DNA from 3 places in the Bacillus sp. JZ105 genome. Region 1 is predicted to be linked to each of the others. Evidence: riboswitches for the same ligand, from Rfam matches in the RefSeq annotation. Region 1 holds a riboswitch; each other region holds the start of a gene.
The links. Region 1 has a riboswitch for thiamine pyrophosphate ahead of thiT (energy-coupled thiamine transporter ThiT). Riboswitches for the same ligand answer to the same signal wherever they lie in the genome.

Region 1 (2,203 bases):
TGGATGGGAGCTGTCTATATTGAATAACCATGTACAGCGAATTAAATCGTCAGCTTCCAGTAATAATGAGAGAAAAAAGTGAAGAGTACAGCAAGCAACATGTAAGAAATAAACGGTGAAGCTTCTACTTTTCCTTTCACGCCTGCTATTTTTAAAGCTTCATAGAAGCCTGCCAAAAAATAAGCAAGACTGAGAATATAACAGCACAGCATAATGGAGTAAGGGCTCATTGTCGTACCTCCAGCATGAAATCTTCTACTATTAATAGATTCCATGGAGCAGCAAATTATGCATAAAAAAATAACCAGCTGAAATCAGCCGGTTATTTTTGATGAGGAAAAACCAAACGAGATGCACTTGGGATGAGTATGCAAAGAACGATACTGCAAATAATAAATGAAGGAACCATATATGTGCTGTTATAAATTAAAGAGTAGACCCATCCTGGTGTTCCTTTCGGTGCATATTGAGAAAAGAAAACGACGCCAGAAATAAAGAACGTCAGCAGCCTGAAGAAACTAGCAATAAAAACAGCTAAGGTAATATAGAAGAATTGCTGTTTTCGCTTTTGATCCTGAATGGCTTTTTTGATCAGTCCAGAAAACAGACCGCTTAAAGAAATGACAACAGATGCAACGAAGTAATCGAGGAATCCTTGAACAGGTGTAGCGATGATCGGGCTATTCATCAGCTGAAGACCTGCGATTAACACACCGATGATAAATCCGGTAGATATTCCCCATCTAATAGACATGAGAATGACGGGAATCATAATCAGCGCAAGAGAACCGCCATTGGGCATTCTTAAAAAGAGACCTGATAAGTAATCTAATACAAGTGCAAGTGAAGTCATAATCGCGATTTCCATCAGTCGTACCAATTGGTTTGATTGCTGCATAAAAAAATCTCCTTTTTCATGAATTGAGCAAGGAGAGACCATGTAAGGATGAGTATGTTATCCATAGAAAAACATATCGATTTGAATACGCCATATGTATTCAAGTGATTCCACATTCCTACTTCAGTATTAACTGACAGGTTCAAAGGGTCAGAACAACGAATGTTCACTCTCAGCACAAAGCTCCCCCTGCGGTTATTTAGTTTCATTCTATTATAAATATACTAAAGACCTGCAGGATCAACAATAGACAATTCCCGAGATAAGCAGCATTTGTATCAATATATAGGAAGAGATAAGGAAAAATAAATTATTTAGAAAAAATACTTGTTTCTTCTTTCAAAAGGTGTTATATTTGTATTCGCCGCTGAAACAGCGCGGTTGATAAATAACATTAAGAAAAAAGTTGTTGACTTTATCTTGGTAGAATGTTATATTAATAAAGTCGCCTCTGAGAGACGGCGAAGATGATCTTTGAAAACTAAACAAGACAAAACGTACCTGTTAATTCGAGTTTTTATAAAAAATCCTATGATATTTTATAGGTAGTCAGTCAAACTGGCGAGGCAGGAAATGATCACATGCTAAGTTCACTGCATCGTGTAGCAACGCATGTGTGATATGCATCCTGCATACCTCGGAGAGTTTGATCCTGGCTCAGGACGAACGCTGGCGGCGTGCCTAATACATGCAAGTCGAGCGGACAGAAGGGAGCTTGCTCCCGGATGTTAGCGGCGGACGGGTGAGTAACACGTGGGTAACCTGCCTGTAAGACTGGGATAACTCCGGGAAACCGGAGCTAATACCGGATAGTTCCTTGAACCGCATGGTTCAAGGATGAAAGGCGGTTTCGGCTGTCACTTACAGATGGACCCGCGGCGCATTAGCTAGTTGGTGGGGTAATGGCCCACCAAGGCAACGATGCGTAGCCGACCTGAGAGGGTGATCGGCCACACTGGGACTGAGACACGGCCCAGACTCCTACGGGAGGCAGCAGTAGGGAATCTTCCGCAATGGACGAAAGTCTGACGGAGCAACGCCGCGTGAGTGATGAAGGTTTTCGGATCGTAAAGCTCTGTTGTTAGGGAAGAACAAGTGCGAGAGTAACTGCTCGCACCTTGACGGTACCTAACCAGAAAGCCACGGCTAACTACGTGCCAGCAGCCGCGGTAATACGTAGGTGGCAAGCGTTGTCCGGAATTATTGGGCGTAAAGGGCTCGCAGGCGGTTTCTTAAGTCTGATGTGAAAGCCCCCGGCTCAACCGGGGAGGGTCATTGGAAACTGGGAAACTTGAGTGCAGAAGA
Region 2 (2,203 bases), 760 kb from region 1:
ATACAAGTGAATGCAAAAAACCCGCCCAATTTCACGGGGGCTGTATCCCTTTCGTCCACCTTGCAATATTTTGTAGCTGAGTATGCAAACGGTGATGTTTTCGCAAATGGTACAAAAGTATACAATAAGCAAACAAAGACCGCCGATTATAAATGGGAGCGTGTGTTTTACTTCTCATATGATGGAAAATATGAACAGAGAACTCATTCTGCTCCGCTCCATATGCCAGTTCCTCTGAGGCCATTCTCGTCTACTTAGATGTGGAGACTTTATTTATGTATCATGAATCATCGTTTGCTAGCGGGCAGTACTACCATAGTAGCTTTGTTGATACACTCGGGAAGACAACACCAAGACGCTTAGATATTGATGATATGACAAATTACGGTGATCATATTTTAGCTGTAGATTTAAAAACAGGAAAGCCGATTGATTTCTTCAGTGTGCTGAATTTCTACTATGCTGCAGGGATCGAGAAGCTGCCAACAATCAGAACGTTGAATTAAGAAAGGCGGTTGACATCAAATCGCCACATGTGTAGAGTAAAGATAATTAAATGACAAAAGTCCACTAGGGGAGTCATGTATGACTGAGACAAGAGAAAATCTTGGACCCTTTGAACCTGATCTAGTTCGTACTAGCGGAGGGAAGTGGAGCTGGACCTTGTCTTATTCATGATTGAATCGATAAGAAGGCCGCTCCATTTGGGGTGGCTTTTTCATTTATTCAACTGAAGAAGAGGAGGCTTTTTTTATGACATTTTCTACGCAATTAAGGAAAGAAGCAGAACCGTTATTTGAAGCCATTTATCAGCATCCGTTCGTCAGAGGCTTGGCAGCAGGAAAGCTGGAAAAGGAACAGATCATTCATTACGTCAAACAAGATGCAGAATACTTACAAGCATTCATTAAAATTTATGCAGCAGCACTCAGCAGATGTACAGACAGAGAGGATATTGCGTTTTTCCATCAGCAGATTGCGTTTGTACTAGATAGTGAGACGCACCCTCATCAAAACCTTTGCCGAGTGGCAGGAGTCGCATATGATGAGCTCCAAGGTGCTTCTTTGGCTCCGAGTGCTCACCACTATATTCATCACATGCTGCAAGTTGCGCAAGAGGGCACGCTTGGTGAAATCATCGCTGTCCTGCTTCCATGTCCTTGGACATATTGGGAAATAGGGAAACGAATGCTTACAGATGTGCAGCCAGACCCGTCACATCCGTTTTATGAGTGGATCACGTTTTATGGAGGATTAACTGATTCTGTCACAGGTGAGCTTTGCAAGCGGCTCGATCAATTGGCGGAAGCAGCAAGTGAGAAGGAAAAGGAAAAAATGAAACAGCACTTTATCTTAAGCTGCCAGCTCGAGTACAAGTTTTGGGAAATGGCCTTTACTATTGAAGAGTGGCCAGTTCAACTGGAGGTGCATTCATCATGACATGGAAGATGAAAGAAGTCGTCCTTGCGGTCATTTTATCCGTTGCGTGTGGTGTGATCTATTTAGGATGGTCCACGCTATACTTACCGATTACAGCACTTGTGGGCCCAGCAGGAGGCAACATCATGTTTGGAATATGGGTCATTGCCAGTCCAATCGTTGCATATATCATTCAAAAGCCAGGGGCTGCTCTGATTGCGGAAACAGCCGCCGCGGCTGTGGAATTATTGACAGGCAGCCACTTTGGACTTTCAGCTCTGCTGATTGGTGTATGCCAAGGGCTTGGGGCAGAAATCGCCTTCGCTCTTTTTGGTTATAAACGATATCGCATGTGGACACTGATGCTGTCTGGTGCCTTTGCCGCTATCGGAGCGATGGCGTACAGTCTCGTGGCAAATGGCTTTGGTTATTACACGCCTCAAGTTTTACTTATGACTCTTGTGACTCAAATTATCAGTGGAATGATACTTGGCGGCTGCCTTGCGAAAGTGGTGGTGGACGCACTATCCAAAACAGGTGTACTAAATCAATATGCCATCATGAAAGAAAAACGAAACAAAGGTGAACAGCATGAATTCATTTCTCGCGTGCAATGAACTCTCTGTCCGTTTTTATGAACAGCCTAAGCCCGTTTTGCATCAAATCTCCCTTACGGTACAAAAAGGAGAAAGGGTGCTTATTTTAGGACCGAGCGGAAGCGGGAAATCCACGCTCATTTCGGTTCTGGCTGGAATCATTCCAGAGCATGTGGAAGCAGACATGC
Region 3 (2,203 bases), 1.7 Mb from region 1:
TCGCAGTTCTTTTGGCGAAAAGCTGTGGCTCGGGAGATGCACCCTGTGAATATTGGTAAGCAGCGCAACGTCTACTCGGTCATTAATCACGAGCTTTTCTTTCGGTACACCTTCTAAAAGAAGATTCTTCACGAGATCAACAAGCTCACTCGCTGTTTTAGACCGTTCCCGAATATGAATAAAATCCACTTCAGACGCAATGGCTTTTATTTGTTTGATCAGTTCACCCGCAGGAAGCGAATCATTTGTCACTGCGTGGAGTTCCATTTGCACCAACCCCATCTAAGCATGCTGTTTGCCACATTTCTTTTTGATACGCCATCTCCCAAAAATGATATTCGTAATAGCTTGAAATCACAAAATTTTCTTTCATATTGGCCCGTACATGGTCTGGTGCTTTTTCCGCTAGTTCATCAAAGCGGTTCACCTGTTCGAAGACGAGTTCCTTAAACCAATCGCCTCCATATGTCAAAATCCATTCTTGGTAAATCGGATGGTCAGGTGTTGTTTGTTTCAGCTTTTCACCTACCTCATAATAGAGCCAGTAACATGGTAATAATGCGGCTAAAATCTCTTCAAACCGTCCGCTTTTTACAGATCGGTACATATGAGAGGTATACGCATAAGCAGTGGGAGAAGGCTTAAAGTTCTCAATGGCTTCATCAGAAATTTGCAGAAGCTCTGTAAATTTCCTATGCAGCGACAGCTCTGCTTCATACGTGCCCTGGGCATGATACGCCATTCTGCCCGTCGTATGTAAGTCCTCACTCATCGCCGCTCCATATGCCTGCACCTTTGCAAAATGAGTTAAATAATACGAATCCTGCATCACGTAATAGGTGAAACGATCGAGTGAAAGTGTGCCATCTCCAATCCCTTTGACAAAAGGATGTGTAAAGCTTCCATTCCACCATGTTGCTGCAGCCTCTTTACATTCTGTTGAAAACGTCATATTCCTCTCCTCCTGTTTTTCCATATAAAAAAGCCACTTTCCGCGTGGAAAGTGGCTTGGAATTTGTAAAAAGCATAGTCAAAAACCGCACCACTTCCCTACGCAGGTATGAACCTGTTCAGGTAATGAGGGTCTAAAAGTCGACACTTTTATCTCAGCCCTTATAAAGGACTCCCCTAGTGGATCAAATATATGATGTTGTACCTCTATCTTAATCAGGAATTGGTCATTGGTCAAGGGTTCATTGTCATTCTAATTGGGCTCTTAGACCTGCCACATACTCACGGGAGCCCGATACAAGCACACGGTCACCGCTTCTAAGTGTCGTATCACCATGCGGTACTAAGCTGTCTACTCCTCTGAAAATGCGGACAAATACCAAATCACCGGTGAAAGGGAATTCCCTCAGCATGACATTATGATAACGATGATTGTTCATTTGAATTTGATACAAAGAAGAATCCTCATTTGTTAGCAATCGAATCGCATCAGGTGCTTCAATCAAAGCTCTTAGCACCGTTTTAGATGAAAGGAAAGTAGAAAACGTATCAATGCCCGCTTCCTTCAATGTCAGCTCTGCCTCAGCTTTATTGACACTTGCAATGACTTGTTTCGCTCCTTCCTCTTTTGCAAATAAAGCAATTTCCTTATTTTTCGTCTCACTGCCTGTTGCGACGACAAGGACATCCTCTTGGCCGACGCCTGCCTTTCTCAGCGTCTCATCGTCGTATTGTTCAATTGATTCGACTTCAAAGATAGAGTCTGCCAGCAGCGCTTCCTTATTTTCTTGAAACACATGCAAAATCCGAATGTCATATTCATCCTGATGTAAATCAAGTGTGACAGGTAAGGTCAGTTGATTTGCTCCAATAAAGGTCACACGCTTCTTATGGCTTGCCGCTTGTTCTTTTTTAAACAGCGCTTTAAACCAAACAGGTGTTAAAATACTCGTTAACACAGCAACTAAAATCAGCGCTCCTGACATTTTATGATCAATGACACCGAGCCGCTCACCAATCGTCGCAGCTGCTATGACGAGAGATAACGTAGAAGTTAATAAAAAGCCGGAGCCAATGACCTTTTTCATGTCATACCATTTTTTCAAATAAAGAATCGGGATGAGCTTACTTATAAGCAGCGCAATAAACAGCAGCGGAATCATGATCATAATGCTTGGGTCCTTAAACAGTGCCCATATATTCAGATCTACTCCGACCATCACAAAAAAGATCGGGATTAAAAATCCGTAGC

Region 2: it holds a riboswitch for thiamine pyrophosphate, as region 1 does, so the genes downstream of both, tenA (thiaminase II) here and thiT (energy-coupled thiamine transporter ThiT) in region 1, are expected to answer to the same signal.
Region 3: it holds a riboswitch for thiamine pyrophosphate, as region 1 does, so the genes downstream of both, tenA (thiaminase II) here and thiT (energy-coupled thiamine transporter ThiT) in region 1, are expected to answer to the same signal.

What each region holds. Positions count from the first base shown of each region.
Region 1 is NZ_CP096387.1:2,829,018-2,831,220, reverse strand. It holds gene M1D81_RS14600 (N-acetyltransferase family protein) at 1-82, shown strand, start outside; gene thiT (energy-coupled thiamine transporter ThiT) at 323-898, opposite strand; TPP riboswitch at 997-1,098, opposite strand; rRNA gene M1D81_RS14590 (16S ribosomal RNA) at 1,533-2,203, shown strand, end outside.
Region 2 is NZ_CP096387.1:3,588,377-3,590,579, reverse strand. It holds partial or broken gene M1D81_RS18505 (hypothetical protein) at 1-506, shown strand, start outside; TPP riboswitch at 563-666, shown strand; gene tenA (thiaminase II) at 754-1,440, shown strand; gene M1D81_RS18495 (ECF transporter S component) at 1,437-2,036, shown strand; gene M1D81_RS18490 (ABC transporter ATP-binding protein) at 2,011-2,203, shown strand, end outside.
Region 3 is NZ_CP096387.1:1,172,501-1,174,703, reverse strand. It holds gene tenI (thiazole tautomerase TenI) at 1-267, opposite strand, end outside; gene tenA (thiaminase II) at 242-952, opposite strand; TPP riboswitch at 1,031-1,140, opposite strand; gene M1D81_RS05820 (monovalent cation:proton antiporter family protein) at 1,200-2,203, opposite strand, start outside.